DNA from 3 places in the Nitrincola iocasae genome. Region 1 is predicted to be linked to each of the others. Evidence: predicted binding sites of a transcription regulator. Region 1 holds the regulator's gene; each other region holds the start of a gene.
What was found. The regulator sigma-54, encoded in region 1, starts transcription at its own class of promoters, with help from an activator protein. The targets are predictions, from matches to a motif close to TGGCACNNNNNTTGCTNT.
Positions count from the first base shown of each region.

Region 1 (10,573 bases):
CAGATGGATATGACCTTTTGTGCTGAGTCGTCACGCTGCCCACGCATGGAGATACGTTCAGACCTGGTAGGAACAGCGGTTGATCTACCCTTGGTATTGGCAAAACCGGCTGAGGAGAACCGCTCGCTGTATCTGGACATCTATCCTGAAAATTCACGTTTATCTTTTCACTATGATCAACTGCTGCAAGGTGTTATGGACTTGTCAGCTGAGCTGCGTGGACAGGTGTTGCTGGGCCAGGGAGTTCCGGTACTGCCGCAAACCGCCAGGCTTGAAGTATCTGGTGAGTTGGCTGGACTAAGCGCCCAAGGCTATATTCAACCCCCAGCATTGGTCTCTGAAGGTGAATGGGTCGCTCGATTTGCTTATCTGCATCTGCCCATTGCAGATGCAGAGTCTGAATCTTCTGTGCCGTTGCTGCAATCGGGTAGTGATCAAACGCACTCGGTAGATACCTCAGAGCTTCCCAGGCTTGATCTGCAAATTGATGACTTGCGTTTGGGTCAGCGGGCTTTGGGGCGCTGGCAATTGCGTATGCAACCACAAGCACAGCAGGTAACCTTTGAAGACATACAGGGTGAGCTGCTTGATTTTTCTGTGAGTGGCAGAGCCCATTGGCAAGCTGGGGCACATCCGGCCACAGACCTGACATTAAACCTGTCAGGCGCTGATTTGGCTGATGTGCTTGATCTTTGGGGGCAGGGAAGGCCTCTGGAGACAACTCGGTTAGTATCTTCAGCACAATTGACCTGGCCAGGTGCTCCCTGGCAATTCAGTGTGGCTGAACTGGATGGTTCTTTCAGCTTTCAGGCTGAAGAGGGGCGTATCATTGAATCCGGTAGTGGTGCTAACTTGCTGCGGGTATTCGGGCTGCTTAATTTAAACACCCTGTCAAGACGACTGCGACTGGATTTTAGTGATCTGCTTCAGCGTGGCTTGGTATTCGATGAGTTAAAGGCCAGCTATGATCTGAATGGGGGGCTGGCAAGTACCCGTGATCCATTCATGCTAACTGGCCCGTCGGCCTCCATGGAAATTACCGGCAGCGTCAACCTGAATACACAGCAACTGGATAAAACCATTAAGGTGAGTGTGCCACTGAGCAGTAATTTGACTCTTGGGGCGGTGTTACTTGGGGCTCCTCAGGTTGCCGGTGCGTTATTCATTTTTGATAAAATCATGGGTGACCGCATCGAAAAAATGACCCGCATTGCCTATACATTAACGGGTCACTGGGATGATCCTGAGCTGAACCTGCTGAACGCTAACGAGGGCTGATGTCCTGGCTCAGTTTGATTCGGTGGTGTCACGCAGAAAGCGGAATAGCTTACGATACTGCGTCGGGGGTTGCTGTTTTTCAATTTCCCGTCGGGTATTCCGGATTAGTTGACGCAGTTGCTGGATATCTGTCTGTGGGTGATCATTGATAAAGGCTTCCAGTGCTTCATTTCCGGCTGTACCTTCAAGCAGTAATCGCTCACGCCACTGCTCAATGGCATGAAACTTCTGGTTATGCGCCTGGCTTGCGGTATCAAATTCATCTAATGCCAGACGGATAGCGTCCACGTCAGCATGGCGCATTAATTTGCCAATAAATTGCATATGGCGTTTTAATGCCCCGTTAGAGGTGATGCGTCGGGTTTCGGTTATGGCTGCTCGCAGGGCTTCATCCATCGGGATTTTCTCCTGCTGATCCGGACGCAGCTCGGTGATGCGTTTACCCAGTTGTTTCAGCGCATCCATCTGCCGTTTCAGCTCAGAGCGACTGACAAGTATATCTTCATCATCAGTCTGAAAGTTATTTTGATCTGGTGAATTCATAAGGGGCTCTATTCCGGCTCATCAAAACGGTTGTTGATCAGCGTAATTATGGCTTCAAAAGCCTGGTGTTCATCTGTGCCTTCAATACGAAGGTTAAGCTCAGTGCCTTTGCTGGCTGCCAGCATCATCACTGCCATAATGCTTTTACAGTCGACGCAGCGGTCATTTTTTTCAATCTCAATCTGACTGGAAAAACCACTGGCCAGGGTGCTGAGCTTAGCGGCGGCTCGTGCATGTAAACCGAGTTTATTAATAATAGTGATGGGAGATTCAATCATGCCTTTCTCAATCAGGTCAGTTCACGGTGACGGACGTGGACACTATCCATGGACAAGCTGAAATGACTAGCCAGGTATTCTGCCAGATAGACCGAACGATGTTGGCCTCCAGTGCAACCTATACAGACTGTCAGGTAGCTGCGGTTATCCTGGCGAATACGCGGTAACCAGCGTTCCAGAAAATGAGTGATATCGGCCGCCATTTCATCCACATCAGGCGACTGCTGCAGAAATTCACGCACCTCCGTATCCAGTCCTGTCAGGGGGCGTAATTCAGGTATCCAGTGAGGGTTGGGTAGTGTGCGGACGTCAAAAGTGAAGTCAGCGTCCAGTGGTACGCCATGTTTGAAGCCAAAGGACTCAAATAGCAGGGAGAGGGATTGCTCGCGCCTTTGTGTAATACGTAGTTTGATACGATCACGCAGCTCATAGAGCGTCAGTCGGGTGGTATCAATGCGCATGTCGGCCAGGGTCGCGATGGGCTCCAGTAACACGCGTTCGTATTCAATTGCTTCACGTAATCCTGAGTGAGTGTCGGTGAGCGGGTGTTTGCGCCGGGTGGCACTGAAGCGTTTTAGCAACGTGGATTCTGATGCATCCAGATAGATGACTTCACAGCTCAGGTCACTGAATTGTTTGAGTTGTTCAAGTAACGCTGGAAAGCGTTCCAGGTTGCTGGTCAGGTTCCGGGCATCAATACTGACCGCTATTTTTGACGGGTTTCCCGTGGCCTCAGTCATTTGCTTGATCAGTTCGGGTAGTAAAATGGCTGGCAGGTTGTCGATGCAATAAAAGCCAGCATCTTCAAGTGCTTGCAATGCCGTGGTTTTACCTGAACCAGATCGACCACTCAAAATGACCAGCTTCACAGCTTAGGCCCCTTGCCTGGCAGCGTTCAGGAAGCGACTGTACAGCGTTGCTGCATCAGCAGCACTGCGCAGTGTTTCACGTATTTCAGACTGACTGAAAAGTTCGGCAAGCCCGGCCAGTGTCTGTAAATGCTCTGTAGCGGCATCTTCAGGTACTAGCAGGCAACAGAGAAGGTCGACTGGACGGTTGTCTATCGCGTTAAAATCAATCGGCTCTTTCAGGGTGACTAAGAGTGCGAGAGCTCGATTGCACCCAGCCAGACGACAGTGTGGGATCGCCACACCGTCGCCGATACCGGTACTACCGAGACGTTCACGATTGAGTAGGGCACTGAAGACATCTTCAACTTCCAGTTTATCGATCTCGGCGGCCAGAGCTTCGCTGGCGATTTCTAAAACACGTTTTTTACTTCCTGCATCAATATGACAAAGTGTCAGGGATTCAGTCAGTAGTTCGGATATAGGCATATGATAGTCAATACTAAAGGTTATTTATGAGATTTCATTTTTTCCTTGTGCTTAATGATCTGACGATCCAGTTTGTCGATCATGGCATCTATTGCAGCATACATGTCATCCTGTTCGGCTTGTGCAAATATTTCACCACCAGCTACATGTAAGTCAGCTTCAGCTTTCTGGCGCTGCTTCTCAACACTCAGGGTCACCTGTACGTTGGTAATATTGTCGAAATGACGCTCAAGACGCACGAATTTACTGCGCACATACTCATTTAATGCATCTGTCAGTTCTACGTGATGACCAGTTATATTGATCTGCATGGTTTCTCTCCTTAGTGCTGGTACGATAAGGTCGTACTCTATAGTTAATTAAAGCAGACGCTTGCGCTCATTAGAAGGCGGAATGCTTAGCGCTTCACGATATTTTGCAACGGTACGTCTCGCTACGTTGATTCCCTGCTCTTTCAGCAGTTGTGCGATCTTGTTATCGCTGAGGGGTTTGGCTGTATTTTCAGCAGAGATCAACTTTTTGATCAGCGCCCGGATAGCTGTAGATGAGGCGCCTTCACCATCAGCGGTATTGACCTGGCTGGAAAAGAAATATTTCAGCTCGAAAATACCTCTGGGGGTATGAATGAATTTTTGTGTGGTGACACGGGAAATGGTTGATTCATGCATGGACACCGCTTCGGCGATATCATGCAGCACCATGGGTTTCATGGCTTCATCACCTGTATCGAGAAAGTCACGCTGTCGCTCTACGATCTCAGTCGCCACTTTCAATAGCGTATCATTTCGGCTCAGTAAGCTTTTCAAAAACCAGCGGGCTTCCTGCAGATGGTTTTTCAGGTAAGTATTGTCTGCGCTACTGTCAGCGCGGCGGATCAAATCAGCGTACTGTGAGTTAATCCGCAGTTTCGGAGCGATATCGGGATTAAGGGATACAATCCACTCATCATGGATCTTGCGGACCATAACGTCAGGAATTACATATTCAGATTGGGTGGAACTGATCAGTGCGCCGGGTTTGGGGTTCAGTGATCGGATCAGATTGATGACATTATCTAACTCAACGTCATTTAGGCGCATTTTGCGCATCAGGGTTTTGTAGTCATGACTACCCAGCAGCGGAAGAAATTCCCGGCAAAGACGGATCGCTTGTTCACGCCACTCAATTGCATCAGGCAGTTGCTTGATCTGAATACACAGGCATTCACTCAGATCACGGGCTGCCACACCGGGTGGGTCAAACTGCTGAACCCGATGAAGTACCGCCAGAATTTCATCTTCATCTGCTTCCATGAACAGTTCCGGCTGTTGTGCCTGAAACTGTTCCAGAAGTTCTGCGGGGTCGCTACGCAGGTAGCCATCGGCATCAGTAGCATCGATAATGGCTTCCGCCACCATGTAATCCTGCTCACTCATGGGCGTTAAGTTCAGTTGCCAGATCAGATGATCCTGCAGAGTGTCTTCTCGGGTATCATTATCCTGATTGGGCCAGTCGCCTTCAGTAGCCGGGCCGGTACCTGAGCCTTGAGCCTGGAAGGTATCTTCCCAGTTGCTGTCAGTGGGCAAATCTTCCGGAATAGACTCATTCCAGTCATTATCTGCTGCTGTGTCATCGCTCAGACTGTCTGAGGTTTCACTGTTACTGCTGAGTGCGGCCGTTTCTTTGTCTTCATAGGTTTCACCCACGTGCCCTTCGGCCGCGTCAGACTCTTCATCACTGACTTCCAGCAACGGGTTGCTGTCCAGCGCTTGCTGGATCTCCTGTTGCAGATCCAGAGTTGACAGCTGTAGCAGGCGGATAGCCTGTTGCAGCTGTGGCGTCATCGTGAGATGTTGGCCGATCTTGAGATGTAACGCTTGCTTCATATGCCGTTTAGATCACTTATTCAGAGGCAGGGATGGTGACTAGAGTTGGAACTGATCGCCCAGATAGGCGCTGCGAACCTGCTCATTACCCATTATGTCAGATGGACTGCCATCTGCAAGGATGGCGCCTTCACTCACTATGTAGGCACGTTCACAAATATCGAGGGTCTCACGAACATTGTGATCTGTTATGAGTATACCTATATTACGTTCCTGAAGATGCCGTATAGTTTGTTTAATGTCATTTACTGATATCGGATCAACACCGGCGAAAGGTTCATCAAGCAGAATGAAGCGGGGCTCCGTGGCCAATGCCCGGGCTATTTCCACGCGTCGACGCTCCCCCCCGGACAGCGCCATGCCAGGACTATTTCGTAGATGGGTAATATGGAATTCCTGTAACAATTCTTCCAGCAGTTGTGTGCGATCTGATTTGGATAATTCTTTGCGGGTTTCCAGAATAGCCATCAGGTTGTCACTAACGCTTAGTTTTCTGAAAACTGAAGCTTCTTGGGGCAGATAGCCTATGCCTTTTTTGGCACGGTTGTGCATGGGTAATTGGGTGATATCCTGCTGCGCAAGGCGAATATTGCCTTTGTCGGCATTAACCAGCCCTACAATCATATAGAAACAGGTTGTTTTGCCTGCGCCATTGGGACCCAGCAGACCCACTATCTCACCCTGATTGATACTTAGGGATACATCGCGAACAACATCGCGTCCTTTGTAGGACTTGGCCAGGTGCAGGGCTTCCAGTGTAGTTGTCATAGCTACTGATCGCCTTTCGGTTGAATGACCATTTGTACGCGCTGGCCATCCTGAGATTCACTTCTAAAGGCATCAACGACTGACTTGTCCATATCATAAACGATGCGCTCTCCAGTGAATTCATCAGCATCCTGCATGACGCGAGCGTTTTCTGTAATGGTTACTGTCTGATCGGGCACACGGTAATCCATACGCAAGCCGTAGGCTTTGGTTAGCGGTTGCTCGGCGCTGGCTTGTTGGTGAAATTCAGCTGGGGCACCGGTAGATAAAATTCTGGAAATGCTACCGGTATCATCACGGTGCATTTCGACACGTGAGCCCAGCATCAGCATGGTACCCTGACGTATCTCAACTGATCCGGTATATACAGCGATACCTGTAAGTTCGTTCATGCTGGCATGATCAGCAGAGACATAAATTGGCTGCTCCTGATCTTCAGGTAAAGCCTGAGCGGTCTGGCTTAGTATTACTAGAGCAGCGATCAGGCACCGCATTAACATTTTAGTAGGTCGCATAATATCCTCTTACGTCAGACAGCAGGTCTATACGGTGTTCTCTGAGCCACGCCTGCATGCCGATAGCATCAGTACGGTTAGTTCCCTGTTGAATCTGAACCGGGGCATCGGTTTCGGCATAATCATCCGGTGGCAGTAGTGTCATGACTGATGTCGTCAGTACCCAAGGTGTATCTGCTGCAGGATTATCAATAACCCTGACGTTTCCTGCAAGTTCAATCTTGCTTTCATCATCAAGCATGCTGCCCAAATCAGATGAAATCTGCGTATCACCACGTGTATCACGAGGCAGGGTGATCAATGGGCTGTTCAGCGTGATCAGCTCGGGCGCAGGGTAATGCTGCAGATGAGGTGATTGAATGATACTTGATACTTGCCCGTTTTCATCAAAGTCAGTGATGTAAGCATCACGGATAAAAAAATCCACCCGTTCCGGATCATTCGGATTACCTGTGAGGGTTTCGCTGGGACTGCCAAAAAAACCCCAGTACACCAGCGCCGCCAGTAATATAGCCAGACCTGTTATCAGCTTCAGACGGGCTGCATTTAGCATCAACGAAATTCCTCAATCAGGCCAGACAGTTTACCTTGAGCTGATAACAGTATTTCGCAGAACTCCCGTGCGGCACCTTGTCCACCACGACGGGTGGTGCACCAGTCAGCTTCTTTACAGACCACGGGATGACCATTGGGAACCGATGCGCCAAAAGCGACAGTGATAATAGCCGCCAAATCAGGCAGATCATCACCTATATAGGCTGTAGTGGTTGCGCTGTCTCCACTTTCCTGCCAGATCTCTTCCAGAGCGGTCAGCTTGTCTTCTCGCCCCTGTAGCAGCCAGTCAACACCCAGTGCTTTGGCGCGCATACTGACTTGGGATGAGCTGCGTCCGGTGATAATGGCTGTCTTGATGCCGGCTTTCTGCAGCAGTTTCAATCCCAGACCATCCAGGGTGTTGAAGGCTTTAATTTCCTGGCCATCGGGCAAAAAATACAATGAGCCATCGGTCAGTATGCCATCCACATCGAATACTGCCAGCCGTATGGCTTGCAAGCGTTGTTTCAGTTCATCGGACAGGATTTCAGTCATGGTCAGATAACTCCGGCTTTAAGCAGGTCATGCATGTTCAGTGCACCGGCGAGTTGGCCTTGGTGATCTGTGATCAACAGCGCATTAATTTTACGTTCCTGCATGATTTTCAGTGCTTCTGCAGCCAGTGAACCAGTTTTTAATGTGGTTCCACCTGGGGTCATAACGTCTGCAATCGAGGTGTTTTTAAGATCAATTTCCTGATCCAGAGTGCGGCGCAGGTCACCATCGGTGAAAATACCCAAGAGTTCACCGGTTGCATTGGTTACCGCGGTCATGCCCAGGCGTTTCTGAGTAACCTCGAGCAGCGCTTCACGTATTGATGTATTCACCGTGACCTGAGGGATGTTTTCACCGGCATGCATAATGTCATCCACGCGCAACAGCAGCTGTCTACCCAGGCTGCCACCTGGATGGGAAAAGGCAAAGTCTTCGGGGCTGAAACCGCGTGCTTCCAAGAGTGCAATCGCCAGGGCATCACCCATGACCAGTTGTGCTGTGGTGCTTGAAGTCGGTGCCAGGTTGTGTGGGCAGGCTTCACGTTCTACCGGTAAGTGCAGATTCACATCAGCAAAGCGAGATAGGGTGGATTCAGCGTTTGAAGTCATGCTGATCAGGGGAGCGCCCATGCGTTTGATCAGCGGCAAAATAGTGACAACTTCTGTGGTCTCACCAGAGTTGGATAACGCCAGAACCACATCTTTGCCGGTAAACATGCCTAAGTCGCCGTGGCTCGCTTCTCCCGGGTGCACAAAAAAAGCCGGAGTGCCCGTGCTTGCCAGCGTAGCTGCAATTTTATTGCCGATATGCCCGGATTTGCCCATGCCGGTGACAATGATGCGTCCTTCGCAACTGAGTAAAAGCTCACAGGCTTTGCTGAAACTGTCATTCAGTTGGGCCAGCAGGGCACTAATAGTGGCATGCTCTATTTCAATAGTACGTATGCCGGCGGCGATAAAGTTAAATGTATTCATTCGGATCGGGATCAGCCATCTGTTGAATAATGTGTGCGTTTGGATAAGTTTAACGCAGATTCGCCCGAGATCGTAACTCAATTTGCTGTAGCGGGTGATTTGCATAAGTTTGGATCATTGCTGCGTTTAAACTTAACCTCTGTAATGGTATATTTGTCGGTCTTGTCTGTTGTAACAGGGTGTAAGGATGGGCGTTGAAAAAAACTCAACGAGGGAAATGAAACAATCTTCAGATAACAACATAATTGAAATACGTAATATGAGCTTTTCACGGGGCTCAAAGCGTATCTTTGACGATGTCAGTATCAAGATTCCTCGTGGTAAAGTGACGGCGATCATGGGGCCTTCCGGTACAGGGAAGACCACGCTGTTGAAGCTGATTGGTGGTCAGTTGTTACCGGATTCGGGCCAGATCTTGCTGGATAATCAGAATATACCCACACTGAGTCGTCGGGATCTTTTTGTTGTGCGTGAGCGCATGGGGATGTTATTTCAGAGCGGAGCGCTGTTCACGGACATGACGGTGTTTGATAATATCGCCTTCCCTATCCGTGTGCACACCCAGCTACCCGAAGAGATGATTCGCGATATTGTATTGATGAAGCTACAGGCGGTTGGTTTGCGTGGTGCTGTGGGATTAATGCCTAGCGAACTTTCCGGGGGAATGGCGCGGCGTGTGGCGTTAGCGCGTGCGATTGCGCTGGATCCGGATATCGTCATGTATGATGAGCCCTTTACCGGTCAGGATCCTATTGCTAAGGGCGTACTGGTCAACCTGATCAAGCGCCTGAATGAAGCGCTGGGGCATAGTTCCATTATTGTTTCGCATGACATTGAGGAAACCCTGTCGATTTCGGATTATATTTACGTGCTTTCAGATGGCAAGGTAATCGCTGAAGGTACACCCGATCAGCTTAAAGGTCAGGATTCTGAGCAGGTGCGTCAGTTTGTTGAAGGTTTGCCTGATGGGCCGGTTGCGTTTCACTATCCGGCACCGGATTTCACTGAACAGTTGATGGCAGGGGGAGTCTTCAGGTGATACTGGATCGTATTCAAAGGCTGGGTCATAAGACGCTGTCTAAATGTGCCGCACTGGGTCGCTCAGGGCAGATACTTTATCACTCAGTGGTGGCGAGGCCAGCACCGGTGATGATGTTTCCTTTGTTGATCCGGCAGATTTATTTCATCGGTGTCTTGTCGCTGGTGATCATTATTGTCTCAGGTGCTTTTATCGGCATGGTACTGGGGTTACAGGGCTATACTATCCTGGTGGATTATGGCTCTGAACAAGCGGTAGGCCAGATGGTGGCACTGAGTTTGCTGCGGGAACTGGCGCCGGTTGTGACCGCCTTGTTGTTTGCCGGACGTGCCGGTTCAGCGCTGACGGCGGAAATTGGCCTGATGAAAGCTACCGAGCAGTTGGCCAGCCTGGAAATGATCGGTGTTGATCCTTACCGGCGTATTATTGCCCCGCGTCTGTACGCTGGCTTTATCTGTATGCCACTGCTGTCAATGATATTTGCCGTTGTAGGTATCTGGGGAGCGTCTCTGGTTGCCGTTGACTGGTTGGGAATCTACAGTGGCGCTTTTTGGGCGAATATGCAGCAGTCCGTGGATTTTCAGGGTGATGTGTTGAATGGCCTGATAAAAGCGGTAGTGTTTGGTTTTGTTGTTACCTGGGTCGCTGTGTATCAGGGTTATGACTGTATTCCGACTTCAGAAGGAATCAGTCAGGCTACAACCCGTACAGTGGTCTATGCATCGCTTGCTGTTCTGGGCTTGGACTTTGTGCTTACCGCTTTGATGTTTGGAGACTTGTAAAAATGCGTATCCGTACTGTAGAAATCAGTGTAGGGCTGTTTATGCTGATTGGCTTCCTGGCCTTGATTGTGCTGGCATTGAATGTCAGTGGTTTAAATCTTACCC
Region 1 is NZ_CP044222.1:2,999,412-3,009,984, reverse strand. It holds gene F5I99_RS13825 (YhdP family phospholipid transporter) at 1-1,278, shown strand, start outside; gene yjgA (ribosome biogenesis factor YjgA) at 1,288-1,821, opposite strand; gene F5I99_RS13815 (HPr family phosphocarrier protein) at 1,830-2,099, opposite strand; gene rapZ (RNase adapter RapZ) at 2,111-2,968, opposite strand; gene F5I99_RS13805 (PTS sugar transporter subunit IIA) at 2,972-3,436, opposite strand; gene hpf (ribosome hibernation promoting factor) at 3,457-3,747, opposite strand; gene F5I99_RS13795 (RNA polymerase factor sigma-54) at 3,796-5,301, opposite strand; gene lptB (LPS export ABC transporter ATP-binding protein) at 5,341-6,069, opposite strand; gene lptA (lipopolysaccharide transport periplasmic protein LptA) at 6,072-6,584, opposite strand; gene lptC (LPS export ABC transporter periplasmic protein LptC) at 6,571-7,137, opposite strand; gene F5I99_RS13775 (KdsC family phosphatase) at 7,137-7,673, opposite strand; gene F5I99_RS13770 (KpsF/GutQ family sugar-phosphate isomerase) at 7,676-8,647, opposite strand; gene F5I99_RS13765 (ATP-binding cassette domain-containing protein) at 8,865-9,686, shown strand; gene mlaE (lipid asymmetry maintenance ABC transporter permease subunit MlaE) at 9,686-10,468, shown strand; gene mlaD (outer membrane lipid asymmetry maintenance protein MlaD) at 10,471-10,573, shown strand, end outside.

Region 2 (10,573 bases), 1.2 Mb from region 1:
GCTCGGCTTCTGCTGGAAGTTGTTTCCAGGGCGGTGTCAGTTTTGACCAGCAAGGATTGTTCAGTGTCATGTCCATATCCTTGGCAAAAATGGCGAAGCCATCGTAGCCATGATAGGGGCCGGAATAATCCCAGGAATGCATCTGACGGAAAGGCACACCCATTTTCTGGAAAATGTACTTTTCCTTCACACCGGATCCGACCAGGTCAGGTTTGACGCGTTTGACGAACTCTTCAAACTCAAATCCGGTGACATCGTCATAAATCAACGTGGCGTTGCCGATATCGTTACGGGTACGGTCATAGTCATCGTTATGGCCGAATTCATAGCCAGTCCCGACCACTTCCATGCCCAGATCCTCATAGGCACCGATAACATGGCGTGGACGCAAGCCGCCGACATACAGCATGACTTTCTTGCCTTCCAGACGCGGCCGGTATTTGGCAATAATTTCCTCAGACATGGCCTGATATTTAGCAATAACCTTTTCAGCGCCTTCTTTGATGCTGTCATCAAAATAGGCGGCAATTTTGCGCAGGCTTTCGGCAATTTTGGTAGGGCCAAAAAAGTTGTACTCTACCCAGGGGATGCCATACTTTTCTTCCATATGGCGGGAGATGTAGTTCATCGAACGATAGCAGTGCAACAGGTTAAGCTTCACTTTCGGCGTCTGCTCCATCTCGGCCAGGGTACCGTCACCGGACCACTGAGCAACGACACGCAAGCCCATTTCTTCGAGCAAAATACGCGAAGACCAGGCATCACCGCCGATATTGTAGTCACCCAGAATGGCGACATCGTACTGACCCGGTTCGACACCATTGCCACCCCCTTCGCGGTCAAACACATGATCACGGATCGCATCGTTGGCAATGTGGTGGCCCAGCGACTGGGACACACCGCGGAAACCTTCGCATCGCACCGGAATCACCGGCTTGCCGATCTCTTTACTGCTGGCTTTGGAGACAGCTTCAATATCATCTCCAATCAGCCCGATAGGGCATTCGGACTGCACGCTGACACCCCGATTAAGCGGGAACAGCTGTTCAATTTCCGTGATCAGTTTGCTGAGCTTTTTATCGCCGCCGAAAACGATGTCTTTTTCCTGAAAATCCGAAGTGAAGTTCATCGTACCGAAACTATCCACACCCGTGGTGCCAACATAGTAGTTACGTCGTCCAGCCCGCGAGTACTGACCGCAGCCAACCGGGCCATGGGATATATGGATCATATCCTTGATTGGTCCCCAGACCACGCCCTTGGAGCCAGCATAGGCACAACCACGGATGGTCATGACACCTGGCAGGGATTTACGGTTAGAGGTGACGCAGGTTTTTGCTTCAGCAGCGGTGTCATTCACCGTTAAATGCTTGGCACGTTCCTTTTTCGCCTTCTCCGGATAGACTTCCAGCACTTCCTGAATGAGTGCTTGAGCCTCTTCTTTGTTTAATTTAGCCATAACAGGTTTCCTCCAGCGGTGTCTGCTAATCTGCAGAAACACCATCGAGAATAAATTAGTGAGTATTTACTACTCATATTGACCCCAGCACGAGATCTATCAGCATGAAGGGTTGCGGTTAAGCAACCTCTTCAGCACGCTGACCAACAATGCTTTCGTCTTCTTCTTCCAGAATGCCGAACTCCATCAACAGTTCTTCCAGGTCGTCCATTTCCAGCGGGGTGGGTACGACAAAATTTTTGTTTTCAACAATTTTGCGTGCCAGAGTACGGTATTCATTTGCCTGTTTGGTGTTCGGGTCGTATTCGATACAGGTCATGCGGCGAATTTCAGCATGCTGCACCACGTTATCGCGTGGAACAAAGTGAATCATCGTGGTGCCTAGGCGCGCAGCCAGCGCTTCGATCAGTTCATCTTCACGGTCGGTGTTGCGGCTGTTACAGATCAGTCCGGCCAGACGCACGCTGCCGGAGGTGGCGTATTTCACAATACCCTTGGCAATGTTGTTGGCAGCGAACATAGCCATCATTTCGCCAGAGCAGACGATGTAGATTTCCTGAGCCTTGTTTTCACGAATTGGCATGGCAAAACCGCCACACACCACATCGCCCAATACGTCATAAAATACGAAATCCAGTTCTTCATCATAGGCGCCTTCTTCTTCCAGGAAGTTGATGGCGGTAATAACACCGCGACCGGCACAGCCAACCCCTGGCTCAGGGCCACCGGACTCAACACATTTGATACCGCCGTAACCCACGGCCATCACATCTTCCAGCTCAAGGTCTTCTACTGAGCCGGCTTCTGCAGCCAAATGCATTACTGTAGTTTGTGCTTTCGAGTGCAAAATCAGACGGGTGGAATCTGCTTTTGGATCGCAGCCCACAATCATGACTTTTTTACCCATTTCTGCTAGTGCAGCAACCAGGTTCTGGGTTGTAGTGGATTTACCGATACCACCTTTACCGTAGATAGCAGCTTGACGTAAAGCCATAGTCATTCTCCTCAAGTTGGATCATTTGGTGAACAAAATTGCTCACCGCTGCAGGTCATATCGCAAGGGCTGTGCCAAGTGTTAAAAATATTTCAACCTGTTGTTATTTATATGGATTTAAAATAACCCTGTATTTGACATGGTCGTTATGGAGCTGACAAAGCTAAACGTCTTGTCGGACTGGCGACAACAAAATTGTAGGTCACCGACAAGGTACTTATAAGGTGAAAGGTACACAGCCACTGCTATACCGCGAATTAAGAACACGGGTGTGATCATGGCATGTGATTTGCTGTGTTCAGGTTGAATACCTAAAGACAGAGGCGAACCAGATGATGAACAAGACACTGCCTGACAGCCTGCTGGATGCCATGCGCTCTGGTCAATGTGTACCGGTTATAGGGCCGGACGCACTTAATGGTGTGACCGACCCGCAGGGAAATCCGATACCCGCTGATAGCGACAGCCTGATCATCGCCATGAATCAGGGGCGGCCGATGGCACCTAAACTGATGTACGAGTTTCCACGTGCGGCGATGAATATTGAACTGAAAAAAGGTCGCAAAGCGGTTACGCGGTTTCTCGATACCACCTACCGTGATACCACCTGGAGTGTTTCCAGCGTTCATCAGCAATTGGCATCACTGAATCAGGATTACATTATCGATATGAACCGTGATACCCAGATGCAGCTGTTATGGCAGGACACGCCGCATATTCTGGTGGTTGGGGTAGCACGTATTGGCGGAGGGAGCGAACGCTATCGACTGTTTCATTACAACGGCAGCCAATATCTGGCAACCCAGGCATCCTGGCTGGATACAGATCTATCGGTATTATTCAAACCGGTAGGAACGCCCTTGCCTGAGTCGCTCTATATTGCCTCAGATGCGGATTATGTCGATTACCTGACAGAACTGATGGGCGGGTTCGGAATGCCCCCCTTCCTGAAACAGCAACGCCTGGGGAAACAGTATTTGTTGCTGGGCTTGCGTCTGAACCGTGACACCCCGCGCATGCTGCTCAGTGATATTGCCTATGGTGCCGGAAAGCCTGCTGGCTGGGCTTGTCTGCCTGATCCCACCCCTAACGAAGAAAAATTTCTAAGTCGCAAAGGGTTCCAGATTTTGCCAATGACACACGACGAATGTCTGGCAGCACTGGTTGAGGTTACCGACCCCTGCTATGCCTGACTGAGGAGATCTACCATGACAGATATGACCGCGACACTGCGCTTACAGCATTACAATTTACCGGCCATGGATCGTGCCCATCACCACTTCACAGCACTGCTTGGCGCCCTGCCGATGGTGTCAGAAACCGCACTGCCTTGCCTGTTGAATAGCCTGATACTGAATGCACGCGAGCATTTTGATCAGGAAGAACGCTTTATGCTGGTGACCGGCTATCCTGGCTATGAGTCACACCGCCGACAGCATCAGGCGTTACTGAAAATGCTGGATGACTATCACCAACAATTACAGCATCAGACAGGACCCGATGCGCTCACACTGCACAGCCAGTTGTGCCTTTGGCAGGATGAGCACCAGCAAAACTGGGATGACCCGCTGGCGCAATATCTGCGCCATGCTCACTGCTGGCATCCGCATGAACAGGTGGTGCTTAGTCTAGAAAGTTGATTGACTTTCAACCACCTGAATCAGTTTGTCCAAAAGGGGTGAACGGAAGCGTTCAGCTGGATAAACGAGACTGGAGAGGAAAGCGTAGGGCGTATCGACAACTGGCTGCTCGTATAGCTGACCTGTCGCCAGGTCAGCCTCAACAACGCAGCGCGGTAGCAGTCCGATACCCATGTCAGCAAACAGACAACGACGGATGACTTCAACGTTTGCAAAGGATTGCCGAGGTTTTAGTTGTAATCCCTGGCTGCGAAAATGTGCTTCGGCACGCACTCGGTAGGTACATCCCGGCTCTGTCGTGATTAGGGGCTGTTCAGCTAATTGCGCCAGGGTGAGTGCGGTGTTCTGAAGCCGTTGGTGATGGCAGACAAAAATCACCTCTTCAGTATGCAGTGGATGCTGGATCCAGTCATGACTAGATGCCAAAGACTGTGTCACTAAAATGGCAGCATCCAGTTCGCCCTGTTCAAAGGCGCGGCTATAATCAAACGGTTCATGGGTGAGTAGCAGTTCAATGCCCGGCGCCTCTTGCTGAAGCGCATCAATTAATGCGGGTAAACGGTAGATGCATATTGAGCTGGGTGCAAAAACGCGCAACTGACCTTGAGCTTCATTAATAAAATGCTGTGCCCGGTAGCGAATTTCGTCGGCCTGAAGGATAAAACTTCGAAAAGCCGCTTCCAACTGGTGTGTTGCCGCCGTTGGCACTAAGCCGCGGCCAGCACTAGCAAAGAGCTGTATACCTAATTCGCTGGAAAGCTCTTTTAACTGTGCCGAGACACTGGACGGCGCAAGATGCAAGACCTTAGCTGCTGCCTGAACGCTGCCTAAATCGAGCACTTTTAATAAGCTACGTATTTGTTTAGGTGTCATTGTTCGAAAATACCATTGAATATGTTTTAAATAATTCGCTTTTGTTGTCCAGTATAACGGATTAGTCTGAAAACTCATTCATTACCTAAGTCATCAAGGAGCGTCAGATGCACCTCTATATAGCCTATAAGAACTACTCGTCCTGGTCTTTGAGACCCTGGCTGGCAATGAAAGTGGCCGGTATTCCCTTTGCAGAAACGCTGCTGCCTTTCGCGCATGGCAACAGCTTAAAGCAGTTCAGTGAACAGCATGGGTTACCCGCACAGGTGCCTGTACTCATCGTGGAAGACCTGGTTATTTGGGATAGCCTGGCCATTTTAGAGTACCTGGCAGAGTGTTATCCAGAGCGGCAGTTATGGCCTGAGTCTGGTGCACTGCGTGCTTTGGCACGCTCTGCTGCCGCTGAAATGCACAGTGGTTTTAATGCGTTACGCAGTCAGTTTCCAATGAACTGCCGTACTGAAAAGGCTGTGGCACCGAGTGACGCTGTGACTCAAGAGTTGCAACGATTAGCGGAGATCTGGGCGCGCTTTGAACAAGCGGATAAGCCAAAGGGTCCATTTTTAGCGGGAGAATTTAGTAACGTTGATGCCATGTTTGCGCCAGTAATGTGGCGAGTTCGCAACTATGGTTTGACAGTGTCACCTGCGTTTGATCGTTGGGTACAGGCGATGTATGACCTTCCGGCAATGCAGGAATGGTTGGCATCGGCACGCGCTGAAACCTGGCAGATGCCTTCCTACGAGCGCTAATCGCTAAATTTCACTCTCGACATAGGGCGGAAGTGACCCTGTGTCGGGTACTTTGATGGGTTTACCATCATCATCCAGTGCCACAAACTTGAAAACGGCTTCCGTGACTTTTTCGCGTATACCGATACGACCACGTCTTACCCAACACTCAACATGAATGTCCAATGAGCTACGGCCAACGCGTGAGACTTCGGTGTAGACGCCGAGAATATCACCGACTTTTACCGGCCGGATAAAACTCATGCTATCAAGTGCAACCGTCACTACGCGGCATTGAGCACGTTGACCTGCACAAATGCCGGCCGCTAAGTCCATCTGAGACAGTACCCAGCCACCAAAGATATCCCCTGAGGGGTTGGTGTCGGCTGGCATGGCCAGGGTGCGAATGGTTAAACGACCTCTGACGGGATGTTCCTGGCTGTGAATACCCAATGTTGCCTCCAAAGCATTTTAAGGGTAGAAATTTATTTTTAATCATAGAGTAAAACCTGCAATGTTGCAGAAAATAGAGATGCTGCTTATGACCCTGGAGTGCTAGCACGTTTGGGTTTATATCGTTGCGATCCTCTGTGGTCTGGTGATCAGTCATAAGCCGCCAGTAAAATCTGCTCCGGATCAATACAGGCACAGGCCTTATCGCCAGGCTTCAGGTTCAGCGCTTGGAAATCCGTTTCCTGCACCAGTGAGACCAGGCGGCGTTCACCTGGCAACTGCAGGATGACTTCTACCTGATCCCGGCTAAGATTGACGCCTTCCACCACGCCCCAGAGCTGGTTGGCAAATCCTCTGGCCCGCTCCGGCTTCGTTGCCAGAACCACACTGTAGGCCTTGAACAGTGCAAACACATCGGCACCCATCGATAAACCCAGATACTCGGCGCTGGTTTTGGTAATCATCGCCACCAGCTCATGATCTTCCGTCAATTGCAGGTGTACCAGATAATCCAGGCCACTGTCCCTCAGACCAGACACTCGCCCTGTGAACTGGTTTCTCGCACTGGTTTTCATTGCCATGCGGTGCATCAGCAGCTGAAACTCCTTCAGATCCCCCTTATGCATCTCGTGCATACCTGCCATCACCCGATCCAGCGTGGACTGATATTCAATTTCCAGAGCCCGGTACATCACTACCATCCGTCGCCCGTATTCGGTCAAGCACGTGCCCCCGCCCTGGCGACCACCGGCAGAACGTACTACCAGCGGCTCGGGAGCCGTATTGTTAAGCAGGTCAATGGCATCCCAAGCGGCCTTATAAGATAACGGTACCGCCTTGGCCGCCTGAGAAATCGAACCCAATTGGTCGATCTGCTCCAGCAGATGGATGCGGGTATCCGACAGTGCCGCACCGGCACCATTTTCCAGTGACAGTCGACTGATAAAGCGCTCGGAAAACTCATAACTCATAAATCAGGACTCCTGTATGGATACACTTAAATCACGTCTGGATGTGGGTATTTGTATTGTTAATCTTCCCACGCCAGCGTCAGCAGAATCACCGACGAAGCACTGAACACTGCACAGGCGGCATCCCCCTTGTATAAGTGCTGCTGACGACAGAAATCCGCATTCACCAGTGCTGTTATTTCCACCTCCGGCGCTATCCTCAGGGTCACTTCGTCTCGTACATTGCCTTCGACTATGTGAGTCACCTCGCCCCACCACTGGTTACTAATTTCCAGTTCCAGGTGAGGGTCCAGCAGCAGTTCAACGGAGGCTGCCTTGAATAGAGCCGATACCACCCCGCCGACCTTCAGCGCCATGGCTTCAGCGCTGGCACGGGTTAGCAAGGCCTGTATCACATAACCGGAAGGTAGTTGTAACCTGGTGTGTACCAGCTCGCCTTCGGTCACCATAAACATAACCTGCCCACTGTACTGGTTGCGGGCACTGCTTTTAAAACGGGCTTTCTGCATTCTGGGCTTCGCCACTATCGGATAAACTGCTTTCATCATGACCTCCTGATGCAGGGTTATATAGGTTTAGCTATAGCGAAATGCGTGCCAGCAGCACACCCTGCAGCGATATCGCCCATGATTTCGTTATAAAGCACCACCCGTAGCTCAAGACCACAGGTCTTTCAGTGAAAGGAAAGTGACATTTGTCAGATTGATGACAATCCAGAAATGACAAAAAACCTGCACATTGGGCTATCTGGCGTTTCACCCAGCGTTATATAGGGCTAAATACAGCTCTATGGATAACTGGCACCCTTGTTGCTAAAGCTCCTTTACTAATCTATTTATCGGAGCAAGCCATGAAAGCCTCAGCCATAAAAACCGTAAATAAATTACTGTTGTTGACCCTCAGCCTGCTATTCAGCACTACATCCCTGGCCAGCGAGCTACGAGTGGCCGTGGCGGCCAACTTTCTGGGTACGCTGAACCAGTTAGCACCCCTGTATGAAGCTCACTCAGGCCAGACGCTGCTGATCAGCTCCGGCTCCACCGGGCGTCATTATGCTCAGATCCGGAATGGCGCTCCTTTTGATGTGTTTTTGTCAGCGGATGTTGAGCGACCTCAGTTGTTAGTTGACGAGGGGCTAGCTCTGGCTGACTCGCGCTTTACTTATGCACGTGGTGTATTGGTGCTCTGGAGTGATCAGCAGGATCTGCCGTTGCAGGGTGGGGAGTTTCTGCACAGTGAGTCTTTGCAGCACTTGGCGTTGGTGAACCCCCGTACCGCACCCTATGGCGCAGCAGGTGTTGAGGTGATGCAGCAACTGGGTGCTTATGAACGCTTGCAGGCAGGGCATATCGCTCAGGCGGAAAACCTGACTCAGGCGATGCAATACATTACCAGTGGCACCGCACAGGCTGGTTTCCTGGCACTGTCTCAGGTGATAGAGACGGATGGCAGCATCCGAGGTAATACCTGGTTACCTGATGTGGATAGCTATGCCTCACTGGAGCAGCAGGCCGTGGTGTTGAGCGCTTCACCGCAGCTAGAGGCTGGTCAGGCATTTCTCTATTGGTTGAAAAGTGATCAGGCCCGTGCCGTGATTGAAGCCGCTGGCTACGGGTTCTGATCTATGGATCTCAGTAGTGCTGATGTAATGGCCTTATGGATCACGCTGAAACTGGCGTTGATCAGCACCCTGGCCCTGTTGCTACTCTGTGCCCCCCTGGCCTGGTGGCTGGCTCACACAGCTTGCCGGGCCAAGGTGCTGGTGGAAGCGCTGGTCGCCTTGCCGCTGGTGCTGCCACCTACAGTGATGGGGTTTTACCTGCTGGTGTTGTTGGGTCCACGCGGTGTGGTGGGTGGTTTTCTGGAGTCGGTGGGGATTGGCCATCTGGCATTCAGTTTTACCGGGTTGGTAATTGGTTCCATGCTGTTTTCGCTGCCGTTTGTGGTACAGCCGTTGCAGAATGCCTTTGCTACCGCCGGAGGGCGGGTGCTGGAGGTGGCGGCAACGCTTAAGGCCTCTCCGTTTGACCGCTTTGTCAGCATCGTGCTGCCGTTGTCACGCCGCGGATTTTTGACCGCAGCGGTGCTGTCTTTTGCCCATAGCCTGGGTGAGTTTGGCATGATTCTGATGATCGGTGGCAATATTCCCGGCCGTACTCAGGTGGCCTCAATTGCCATCTACGACCACGTCGAAGCTATGGACTATGCCGCTGCACATCAACTCTCGATCATCCTCGTAGGTGCCTCATTTATCTTGCTGTTGCTGGTGTTTGCACTGAACCGGCGCTTCAAAGTCGTTAGTGTGGTTTAGGCTGGAGGGTGTATGTCACTGGCTATGAGTTTTCAGGTTAATCGCGCTGAATTCCAGTTACAGGTATCGCTGGAACTGCCGGATCAGGGGGTAACGGCGCTGTTCGGGCGTTCAGGATCAGGTAAAACCACCTTGTTACGCTGTATTGCAGGCCTGGAACAGCTACCCGGTGGCTCGCTGAGCTTTCAGGGTCAGGTCTGGCAGTCTGCTGATGAGTTTGTGCCTGTGCATCTACGTCCTATCGGTTATGTGTTTCAGGAGGCGAGTCTGTTTCCGCACCTGACCATTGAACAAAACCTGCACTATGGCTTTAAACGTATCCGCGCGGCTGAGCGCCGCATCGGCTTTGATGAAGTGGTTGAACTCTTGTCTTTACAAGACTATCTGACGCGCTATCCGGACCAGCTATCCGGTGGGCAACGTCAGCGTGTGTCTATAGGTCGTGCGCTGCTGACCAGTCCCAGGTTGCTGCTGATGGATGAGCCTATGGCATCACTGGATGCTACCAGCAAGCAGGAAATACTGCCTTATCTGGAGCGTTTGACTGAAGAGCTGCAGTTACCGATTATTTATGTCAGTCATGCGGTTGATGAAGTGATGCGCCTGGCTGACTATATGGTGCTGCTGGATCAGGGCCAGGTGCAGGCTCAAGGCCCGCTACAGGCGCTGCTGACCGATCATCAGTTGCCCTTTGCCCGTAGTGAACAGGCGGCGAGTCTGCTTAAAGCCCAGTTGGTTGACACGGATGCCGGTGATGGACTGGCTGGTTTACAACTGGAACAGCAGCCGTTGTTAATCAGTCAGACTCACTTGTCGCCTGGACGGTTATCACCCATCACCCTGGGCGCGACTGTCAAGGTCACTATTATGGCTCGCGATGTGGTTTTGGCAAGGCAGCTACCTGAAGCGATCAGCTTGTTGAATGCACTTTTAGTCAGGGTTGTAGCGCTTGATACCGATCTGGACAAGAGTCAGGTACTGGTGCATTTACAACTGGGTGAACAGGCGTTGATGGCGCGTATTTCAAAACGATCTGCCGGGTTGTTACAGCTCCAGCCCGGACAGCAAGTGTACGCTCTGATCAAAGGCGTGGCGGTGAATAGCTGATGCTGTGGGTTATCCAGGGATAAAGCACTCTGAA
Region 2 is NZ_CP044222.1:48,935-59,507, forward strand. It holds gene nifD (nitrogenase molybdenum-iron protein alpha chain) at 1-1,459, opposite strand, end outside; gene nifH (nitrogenase iron protein) at 1,578-2,453, opposite strand; gene F5I99_RS00260 (SIR2 family protein) at 2,786-3,646, shown strand; gene F5I99_RS00265 (bacteriohemerythrin) at 3,662-4,093, shown strand; gene F5I99_RS00270 (LysR family transcriptional regulator) at 4,082-4,966, opposite strand; gene F5I99_RS00275 (glutathione S-transferase family protein) at 5,074-5,718, shown strand; gene F5I99_RS00280 (acyl-CoA thioesterase) at 5,722-6,144, opposite strand; gene F5I99_RS00285 (TOBE domain-containing protein) at 6,300-7,121, opposite strand; gene F5I99_RS00290 (TOBE domain-containing protein) at 7,181-7,669, opposite strand; gene modA (molybdate ABC transporter substrate-binding protein) at 7,972-8,742, shown strand; gene modB (molybdate ABC transporter permease subunit) at 8,746-9,432, shown strand; gene modC (molybdenum ABC transporter ATP-binding protein) at 9,445-10,539, shown strand; gene F5I99_RS00310 (nitrogen fixation protein NifQ) at 10,549-10,573, opposite strand, start outside.
Region 2: a site for sigma-54 is predicted at 2,513-2,530, ahead of nifH (nitrogenase iron protein). Genes of this name have one in related genera too.

Region 3 (10,573 bases), 1.2 Mb from region 1:
TGCGTCAGTAAAAATAGAGGTGCAGTAGAGGAGAGCTGGTAGGTGACAGTATGGATACTGGTTATCTGATAGTTTGCTAAAGCGAATAAGTCAGACAGCTGTATCAGGAAAAAATCAGGTTTCAGATCGGGCTTGGCTTGTCTTGATTGGGCCATCACCTCCTGAGAGGTGTTTTCATGATGGCATTGATGGTCTTTGTGGGGCTGTTCAACAGCAGACCACTGATGCTCCACGCTGGATGTTGCAGCATGTGCATTGGCGGTCGTGCAAATATAAAGGATGGAAAAAGCGATCAGAAACAATACAACTCCTGCGGCCAGTAAGGCCGGTTGGAAGGGTTGTTTGCTACTGATCGCACGTGCATGCATGAGTTGTGGCTCTTCAGTTGATCATGGATACAGCTTAGTCTATTTAGATCATTTTGGCACTGATTTGTACCAACGGGAAACCATTGCTTGAGTTTCTTCATCATTGTCAGGCGCTGCCACTCTGCATCACGTAGAGTATCAGACTAAGCTTCGTATTTGATGCTTGTCATCATCCCTGCTGCCATGTGATACAGGTGATGGCAATGGAATACCCACTCCCCCGGATTTATAGCATCAAAGGCTATAGTGATCTGCCCCCTTGCAGGTACGAGTACCGTGTCACGCATAGCGCCAGAAATCCGTTTGCCATTAATAGCTACGACCTGAAAATGATGACCATGTAAATGCATTGGATGTGCCATACTGGTCTGATCGGTGATGGTGATTTCCACACGCTCCCCCTGTCGAACCCACATTGGCTGATGATCGCCATGTGCTTTCCCATTCAACAACCATCCATAGCCAGCAGTTTCTGTAATAGTTACATGGTGTTTTCTATCTACTGGGCGCTGCGATAAAGGAGTCACTGCACGCAGTGCCTGTTCGAGATTGAGCCCTATTGCAGGCACCTGCTGGGATGCCAGATTAGAGACTTTAGTAATCGTTGCAGCCGGTGTGGCTAGCAAAATCCCGGTGCGTTCACGCTCGCCTTCACGTATCGCAAAGATCGGCCAGACCCCTTCTTCACCTGCTGGCAGGTCGACTAAAATATCCAGTCTCTGGCCCATTGCAAATTCAAACTTACTCGCTCTCATCGGTTCAACAGGCATACCATCAACCGCAATCAACTGACCTTGCAGACGATCAAGATCTATCCAGAAGGCCGTTGCAGTGGCTCCATTAATCAAACGTAAGCGAACACGTCCGCCACGCTCAACTCTATGAACTTCAGGATCATTCAATGTCCGATCATTGGCCAGGAAGGCGTCATACTCTACATCATGTAAATGTGCCATAGGCATGGCCGCTTGATCCTGAGTAGAGCCATGTTGCATATTACCATGACCTGCATGAAGATCTGCAGACGATGAACCATGCCCACCCTCTGACTGTAAAGCAGACAAAATTTCCATGGGATCACGAAAGGTAAAGTCATGGAACAGAACAACCACTTCCTGAACATCATCCGCAGCCTCAAGCGGATCACGAACAATCAATGGAGCCGCCATCAACATCTGCTCTTGCAAACCGTGATGCGAGTGCATCCAGTTAGTGCCGGGTTTATCGAGGAGAAAGTCATACTCATGATGGCCGCCAGCGGGAATTGGCAGTTGTGTGAGTCCCGGCACGCCATCCTGTTCCCAGGGTGGAGTCAGACCATGCCAGTGTAACAGCGTAGACTCATCAAGCTGATTCTCCACTCGTACACGAAAGCGCTTACCTGCCTCCAGCATCAAACCCGGTGTACCGTCTGGTTGAGTCAAGCCAAACACACGAGCAGATTTGCCATTGACCTCAATCACGCGCGTGCCGACTCTGATAATTTGTGTATCCTGCTGCATTTCAGTGGCAGCAAAAACAGAACCCTTTCCTGTTAAAAGTGTTGGCATGGCAGTGAGTGCACCCGCTGCAGCGGTAGTTGCCAGAAACTGGCGACGTGTTATTAAACGCATCTTAAAAACTCCATTGATTAGGCTTGTTGTATTTGCTGACTTCTGCACCTCCGTCACTGAAGGATAGAAACCTATACTTCAGGCATACACACAGACTAAACTGACTATCCAGACAAGAGGATGACGCTGAAATTACAACTTTGTAATCTTTCCTTAACTGCTTGCGTGTTTTACGCTGGCCCCTGAGAATACAAGGCATGCGTATACTGATCGTTGAAGACGAACCCAAAACCGGTGACTACCTTCTGCAAGGCATGACCGAAGCGGGCTTTATCACAGATCTTGCCCGAAATGGACCCGATGGCCTGCACATGGCACTGGAGGGGGAATATGACTTGGTAATACTGGATGTCATGCTGCCCGGCATGAACGGCTGGAAAGTGCTGGAAACAATACGTCGATCTGGTCACGACATGCCGGTTCTTTTCCTGACCGCACGTGATCAGGTGGAGGATCGCGTGCAAGGGCTGGAGCTGGGTGCTGATGACTATCTGATCAAGCCCTTTGCTTTCTCTGAGTTGCTCGCTCGTATACGGGCATTGTCTCGGCGCAGCAAAGCTCCTGTGGTCGAGATATTGAAAGCAGGAGATCTTGAAATGGACTTGCTGCGTCGTCGCGTTCATCGTGCCGGACAACGCATTGCTCTCACGCCAAAAGAGTTCGCTCTGCTTGAACTGCTGCTGCGTCGGCAGGAGGAGATTCTGCCACGATCACTGATAGCCTCACTGGTCTGGGATATGAACTTCGATAGTGACACAAATGTCGTTGAGGTCGCTGTGCGTCGCCTGCGCGCCAAGGTGGATGACCCTTATTCCCCCAGACTGATCCGCAATGTACGTGGCATGGGTTATGTACTGGAAGACCCTGACGCGAATCAATAGCATGATAAAACCGATATCTCTCACTGTTCGCTTGGTATTACTCTTTACCACAGCCGCTACTCTGGTATTGCTGCTGTTGGGCTGGCTGCTGTCACTGGCCATTGATCGGCATTTTATCGAGCAGGACACGACCGAGTTAAATAGCCGTCTGGAGTTTATCAAACAACAGCTGGCAACCGCTCAAACCCCAGATGCGCTGGATCACCTGCTGACTCAGCTAAACACACTGCAGACGTATCATGTGATGGTCTCAGCCAGCCATTCAACCTCGCAGACAGACACACTCCATAGAACCACAGGGCCCGAGCTGACAACCTGGCAGCAAGATGGGCGCAGTTTCAGACGACTCAGTGGCACATTCCCAACCGCACTGCCGGATAGCCACATCACTCTCACCATCGATCTGAACATCACTCACCATAAGGAGTTTCTGATATATTTCAATCGTCTAGTATGGGGCTTCGTCGTTTTCTTTTTCCTGATAATGACTGTCCTGGCATGGTTTGCCGCCCGACAGGGGCTCGCACCACTGCGTAAAGTGACCACACTGGCAACCAAGGTATCTGCGGTCAGACTGGATAAGCGTCTGCCACTGGCTCAAGTGCCGGTAGAACTGTTACCACTGACGCAGTCGCTCAATGCGATGCTTGAGAGACTGGAAAACTCCTTTCAGCGTTTGTCTCATTTTTCATCAGATATTGCACATGAGCTGCGCACACCGGTGAACAATCTGATGATACAGACCGAGGTTGCCCTGTCTCGCGCACGCACACAGGAAGAGTATCGCGACCTGCTAGGCTCCAATCTGGAGGAATATGAGAAACTCGCGCGCATGATTTCAGATATGCTATTTATTGCCAAAGCGGATAATGGTCTGATCATTCCCTTGCGCGAGAAAATCAACCTTTCAACTGAAGTCAGGCGCATAGTTGAATTTTTCGAACCCCTGGCGGCAGAGTCATCCGTAGAGATTAGCGTTGAAGGCGACGCAGAAGTACCAGGAGATCGGGTCATGCTGACTCGTGCACTTTCCAACCTCTTATCCAATGCCATACGCCATGCAACACCCAACTCTGACATTAAGCTGATTATAACTACCCACAAAGATAGAGTTCGGGTTGCTGTCGAGAACCAGGGTGAAGAGATACCCGAAGAACACCTTCCCTATCTTTTTAACCGCTTTTATCGTGCCAATCCAACCCGAGATACTACAACAGAGCATTCAGGTCTGGGGCTAGCCATCACTCGTGCTATAGTCACTGCACATGGTGGCCAGATAAGAGTGACCTCGACAAACGGTATTACGTGCTTTTTAATTGAACTGTCTGCCTGACATTGCTGATCAGCCACAACACTGGCATTACTGTGCTTGATTTTGCCGTAAAACCGGGAAGGCTATTATTTAGCGTATCGAGACAGTAGGTGTGCTGGTCATGTGCGATACTCCATAGCCAGCTCCGGATAGCCTGTATGCTCATCAACCTGCTCATCCATGACAACAAACCCCTGCTTTTCATAGAACGAAATGCTTGAGCGGTTAGCCTTGTATACCGTTAAACGCAGGGTCTGTCGCTTGCACTTGGCATCGTTCAATAAAGCCGTGCCTATGCCCTTACCCTGATACTCAGGTGACACAAAAATGGCCGCCAGAGTGTCATTGAACAAGCTATAAAACCCGGCGATGTCGGATGCATTCTCAAACACCCGGGTCTCTGATGCGGGAAGGTAGAGATTACGCATATCCTCCAATTTCGACTCCCAGAACGCTGGCTCCACAAAAGAGTGCGCCTGAACCGACGCGGACAGCCAGATTTGCAGAACCTGGTCTACATCTTCAGGACGGTAATTACGTAGCATTCAGCACACCTTTTTCTATATGCTTTTGGACATGCCATAGTCTCGCTCAACCTTTGCAATTCTGGTTGTAAAACTGGCATACCATTTCTCACGCCCCAGCTTCTGGGCTATTAAATGTTCAGCATGGTTTTTCCACAGCCGTATAGCCTCCATATCGGCCCAATAGGAAACAGTTATGCCGACACCTTCACGTGCTGACTCAACACCGAGAAAGCCTGGCTGCTCAGTTGCCAAGGCCAGCATTTTCTCCGCCATGGCAGCGTAGCCGCTATCCTCTTCGGTACGCAGCGAGGTGAAAATTACTGCGTAATAGGGTGGTTTGGGTGTGTCAGCGATACTGGACATGCATTTTACTCTGAGTTGGGATAAGTATTTTGTCAGGTTGATAGTTTAGAACAGCATCGCCATACAGCAATCTGCCTACTAAACTAATCTCATCCACCTTATTTATACACAAGGAGAAACGCTATGAAAGGCAAATGTCTAAGCGGTTCAATCGAGGTACTTGCGCCGGATCATCAGGAAGCTGGGCTATGTCACTGTTCCATGTGCCGGCGCTGGTCGGGTGGGCCGATGTAAATAATGACACCCATAAAATGACCGGGCAGGAGGTTTTTGAGCAATTTGCACCGCCTTCATGAGCTGGTGCAAGGCAAACTAGCCAACTTTCCCTGTTACAAATCCGACAAAACACCACACAGGTGTCATTCGATACATCCTTTTCTTTATCGGATTTGCAACACAACTCATATCTTTCAATTATTTAGATGACACTCATCCGACTGGCACAGGGTTTGCCATGTAACAGGTATAGCGTCAGCGCTGTTTGTGCGTTGGCAATCTGTATTCTGGAGGTCGGAAATGGTCACTTTAACACCTGCTGCACAACTCGCGATCAGTCGCTTCATTGAAAATGCCGGTACGCCTGTAGCCGGGCTGCGGGTTTCAGTATCCGACGGTGGCTGTTCTGGCTACAAGTACGGTCTGCAACTGGAAACCACAGTCTCGGAGCAGGATACCAGCCTGTCCTTTGGAGAAGTGTGTCTGCTGATCGATCCCGAGTCCCTGCCACTGCTACAGGGCTGCGTGGTCGATTTCGTTGAATCGCTGGATGAAAGCGGCTTCAAGTTCGAAAACCCGAATGCCAAGGCCGCCTGTAATTGCGGTAAATCCTTTGCTGCCTGAGAGGTCATGTCATGTGGAACTATTCTGAGAAAGTACAGGAACATTTTTTCAACCCCCGCAATGCCGGTGAGCTCGAAGGTGCGAATGGCATCGGGGATGTTGGCTCGCTGTCCTGTGGCGATGCCTTACGTCTGATGATCAATGTCGATCCGGAAACTGAAGTGATTCTGGATGCACGTTTTCAGACCTTTGGCTGCGGTTCAGCCATCGCCTCTTCGTCAGCCTTGACCGAGATTATTAAAGGCAAAACGCTTGATGAAGCGTTACAGGTAAGCAATCAGGAGATTGCCGACTTCCTCGACGGCCTGCCGCCGGAGAAGATGCACTGCTCGGTGATGGGACGTGAAGCACTACAGGCGGCTGTCGCCAACTACCGCGGTGAAGTCTGGAGTGATGACCATGAAGAGGGCGCGCTGATCTGTAAGTGCTTTGCCGTGGATGCGGTGCTGATCGAAGAAACCATCCGTGCCAACAATCTGACCACGGTGCAGGATGTCAGCTTTTATACCAAGGCGGGCGGTGGCTGCTCGGCGTGCCATGAAGGCATAGAAGAGATTCTTAACAAGGTGCTGGCAGAAACTGGCCAGTCGTTCCAGGCCGATGTTGCCAGGGTGCAAGCTGATGCCGAGAAGGCTCTGACGCAAATCGACATGCCATCCGTTAGCGCACCTCAGGCTACCGATGCCGCTGCCAGTGGTCTGAGTACGCTGCAGCGCATTCGCAAGATTGAAGCGGTGATTGAGGCGGTCCGGCCACAACTTCAACGTGACAAGGGTGACATAGAACTCATCGATGTGGTCGGCAAAACCGTCTATGTCCGTCTGACAGGCGCCTGTACCGGCTGCCAGTTGGCCAGCGTCACCTTGAGTGGCATTCAGCAACAATTGATCGAATCCTTGGGTGAGTTTATCCAGTTATTGCCGGTCAGCAAGTCACCCGTTACTGCAGGAGCCTGAACCATGGAGACTATTTATCTGGATAATAATGCCACCACGCAGGTGGACCCGCAGGTAGTCGAGGCGATGCTGCCTTACTTTACCGAACAGTTTGGTAACCCATCATCCTTACATCAGTACGGCAACCGTGTCGGCCTGGCGCTGAAGCAAGCGCGTCAGCAGATTCAGACGCTGATAGGTGCTGAGCATGATACCGAAATCGTGTTCACCTCCTGTGGTACTGAAAGTGATTCCACGGCTATCTTGTCGGCGCTGAAAGCTCAGCCGGAACGCCGGGAGATTATCACCAGCGTTGTGGAGCACCCTGCCGTTTTGTCGTTGTGTGAATACCTGGAAAAAGATGGCTACACCGTGCACTACCTGGAGGTAGACGGCCAGGGTCGTCTGGATCTGCAACACTATCAGTCACTCCTGAGTGACCAGACCGCCATTGTCAGCATTATGTGGGCTAACAATGAGACAGGGACCTTTTTTCCGGTACTGGAAATGGCCGAAATGGCTTACCTGGCTGGGGTAATGTTTCATACCGATGCGGTACAGGCCGTTGGCAAGGTGCCGATTGATCTGAAAAACAGCAAGATCGACATGCTGTCGCTATCCGGGCATAAACTCCATGCACCCAAAGGTATCGGCGTACTTTACCTGCGTCGCGGTACACGCTTTCGGCCGTTACTGCGCGGGGGCCATCAGGAGCGCGGGCGTCGTGCTGGTACAGAAAACTCGGCCTCTATCGTGGCGCTGGGTAAGGCTGCTGAGCTGGCGCTGCAATCGATAACCCATGAAAATACCCTGGTGAAAGCCCTGCGTGATCGCCTGGAGCAAGGCATCCTGTCACAGGTCGAACACGCCTTTGTTACCGGCGATCCGGACAACCGTCTTCCCAACACCTGTAATATCGCCTTCGAATACATTGAAGGGGAATCGATCCTGTTGCTGCTGAATAAATACGGTATTGCTGCGTCCAGTGGTTCGGCCTGTACCTCAGGTTCTCTGGAACCCTCGCATGTGATGCGTGCCATGGGGCTGCCCTATACCGCGGCCCACGGCACGGTGCGCTTCTCACTATCACGCTACACCACCGAGGCGGAGATAGACCGTGTGATCGAGGTTATGCCGGGCATTATCACCCAACTGCGCAGCCTGTCTCCTTACTGGAAAAATAATGCGCCGGTTCAGGAAGCCTTTGATCCGGCCTATGCCTGAGGTTGTCTTATGTCTGATATCGGCCTGGATATAGTCATTGATGACACCACCCTGCGTGATGGCGAACAAACTGCCGGGGTGGCTTTTTCACGCGACGAAAAACTGCAGATAGCGCAACAACTGGATGCGCTGGGCGTGCCTGAACTGGAAGTCGGCATTCCCCCCATGGGGGAAACCGAGCGGGATGATATCCGTGCACTGGCCGATCTGCAGCTGTCTGCTCAGTTAATCGCCTGGTGCCGTATGCGTGCGGATGACCTGCAAGCCTGTCAGGGTTTACCGGTGCAACTGCTGGATCTCTCTGTCGCCGTATCTGACCTACACATCCACAAGAAACTGGGTAAATCACGTGCCTGGGTGCTACAGCAGATCAAGCAACTGGTTCCGACTGCTGTTGATCAGGGTTTTGCAGTGATTGTCGGTTGTGAAGATGCATCCCGCGCTGACCCGGAATTTTTGCTGCAGGTCGCTGAGGTTGCCCAATTAAGTGGTGCGCTGCGCCTGCGCTTTGCCGATACGCTGGGCATCATGGAGCCTTTCGGTGTTTTTTCGATCATCAGCCGTTTGGCGGCCGCCACCGATCTGCAACTGGAGATGCACGCCCATGATGATCTGGGGCTGGCAACCGCCAACAGTCTGGCTGCAGCCAAAGCCGGTGCCAGCCATATCAATACCACGGTCAACGGTCTTGGCGAACGCGCCGGTAATGCCGCACTGGAAGAAGTGGTACTGGGGCTGAGCCAACTCTACGGCCTGTCGACGGGTATCGACCTGCAAGCTTTTCCAGCGCTATCGACACTGGTCGCCGAGGCTTCGGGCCGACCAGTCAGTTGGCAAAAAAGTCTGGTGGGTGCGGGTGTGTTTACCCATGAAGCCGGTATTCATGTCGATGGCCTGCTCAAAGACCCATTGATCTACCAGGGCATCGACCCGGCGCTGCTGGGGCGTCAACACGAACTGGTATTGGGCAAACATTCCGGCAGTAAGGCTGTACAGGCACGCTATACACGCCTCGGGTTGTCAATCAATACCGCTCAGGCCCAGCAGTTATTGGCGGTGATTCGTGAGCAGATGCTGCGAAGCAAGCAGCCACTGACCGATAGCCAGCTGGTGGCTTTGCATCAGCAGCTGATTGTTGGTGCAAACCCTTCCCCTAATCTGGCCGAACCGACACCCGTCATTTGTTGATACGAGGTAACCATCATGAACACTGCAAGCCGATTCACTAGTACAGCCGAATTGGAAGAGCAAATGCAGGAGCTGGAAAGTGCCGAAGATTTCCTGGAATTCTTTGCCATAGACTTTGTGCCATCAGTGGTACAGGTCAACCGCTTGCATATATTGCAACGCTTTCATAACCACATCCATGCTGGTAAAGCGGCGCTACCGGCTCAGCCAGACGCCCTGTTCAACGCCTATCGGCAACTGCTGGAGCAGGCCTATCAGAGCTTTATCAACTCCAGCGCCCAGCAGGAGAAGGTACTCAAGGTGTTCAATCGAGCTGAGCCGGGTAAAGGCTTTGTATCCCTAAGTGCCATTCAGCCAGTCGCGGGAGGGCCAGAATGATCCCCGTTTATAGCTATGGTGACGAAGTCCGGGTCATACGCAACCTGCGCAATGACGGCAGTTTCCCGGGCGTGGACAAAGGCCAGTTACTGGTGCGTCGCGGAGAAACCGGTCATGTGCGTAATCTGGGTACCTTTCTACAGGATCAGATTATCTATACCGTGCACTTTATTCAGGCCGATATCCAGGTAGGTTGTCGCGAAGAAGAACTGATTCCCGCCAGTGCATCCTGGATCAATAGCCGCTTTGAAAACCGCGACAGGGTTGTGGCCGCTCAAGCCTTATCTTTGCGAGGTGAGGTGATCGTGCCGCTCGACACGCCCGGTGAAGTGTTCAAGGTCATACGCCATGAGGACGCGGTTCACTACCATGTGCAGTTTCCCGGCCATCTGTTGATCGTACCGGAAAGCGCACTAGACAGTTTAGATCCGGAGGAGGCACTGAGCCATGCATCCTGAGACACCTGAAGTACTGGCCTACCTGGAGTTAAAAATTGCCGAGTCTCAGTTCACCAGTACGCCCGATCAACTTGCAGCCGATAAGCGTGCCCAGGTTGAGCTGCTGGCAAAGCGTCAGTTTCTGCTGGAACAAAAAATTCTGGCCAGTCAGGAAGCTCAGCAAGTGTACCTGCCTGATGCAACGCTTGATGAAGCCTTTGCACGTATTCAAAACCGCTATGAAACCCCTGAGCTGTTTGCCCAGGCTCTGTCTAATTCGGACCTGACACCTGCTGGTTTCAAAGCGGCGCTGAGCCAGGAGATGCGTATCGATGCCGTGTTGGAAAGCATCTCGGCTCAGATTGAACCAGTCACCAGGGATGCGGCTGAGATCTACTACTATAACCACCTGGAACGTTTTCAGCTTCCCGAAAGGCGTCAGGCCAGTCATTTGTTGATTACCCTTGATGACGACAAGCCGGAAGCTGATCAGCGAGTTTACCGTAA
Region 3 is NZ_CP044222.1:72,194-82,766, reverse strand. It holds gene F5I99_RS00445 (hypothetical protein) at 1-368, opposite strand, end outside; gene F5I99_RS00440 (multicopper oxidase family protein) at 512-1,981, opposite strand; gene F5I99_RS00435 (heavy metal response regulator transcription factor) at 2,179-2,862, shown strand; gene F5I99_RS00430 (heavy metal sensor histidine kinase) at 2,864-4,195, shown strand; gene F5I99_RS00425 (N-acetyltransferase) at 4,294-4,719, opposite strand; gene F5I99_RS00420 (antibiotic biosynthesis monooxygenase family protein) at 4,735-5,064, opposite strand; gene F5I99_RS00410 (HesB/IscA family protein) at 5,581-5,904, shown strand; gene nifU (Fe-S cluster assembly protein NifU) at 5,916-6,860, shown strand; gene nifS (cysteine desulfurase NifS) at 6,864-8,063, shown strand; gene nifV (homocitrate synthase) at 8,073-9,251, shown strand; gene nifW (nitrogenase-stabilizing/protective protein NifW) at 9,267-9,629, shown strand; gene F5I99_RS00385 (nitrogen fixation protein NifZ) at 9,626-10,087, shown strand; gene nifM (nitrogen fixation protein NifM) at 10,077-10,573, shown strand, end outside.
Region 3: a site for sigma-54 is predicted at 5,503-5,520, ahead of F5I99_RS00410 (HesB/IscA family protein). Genes of this name have one in related genera too.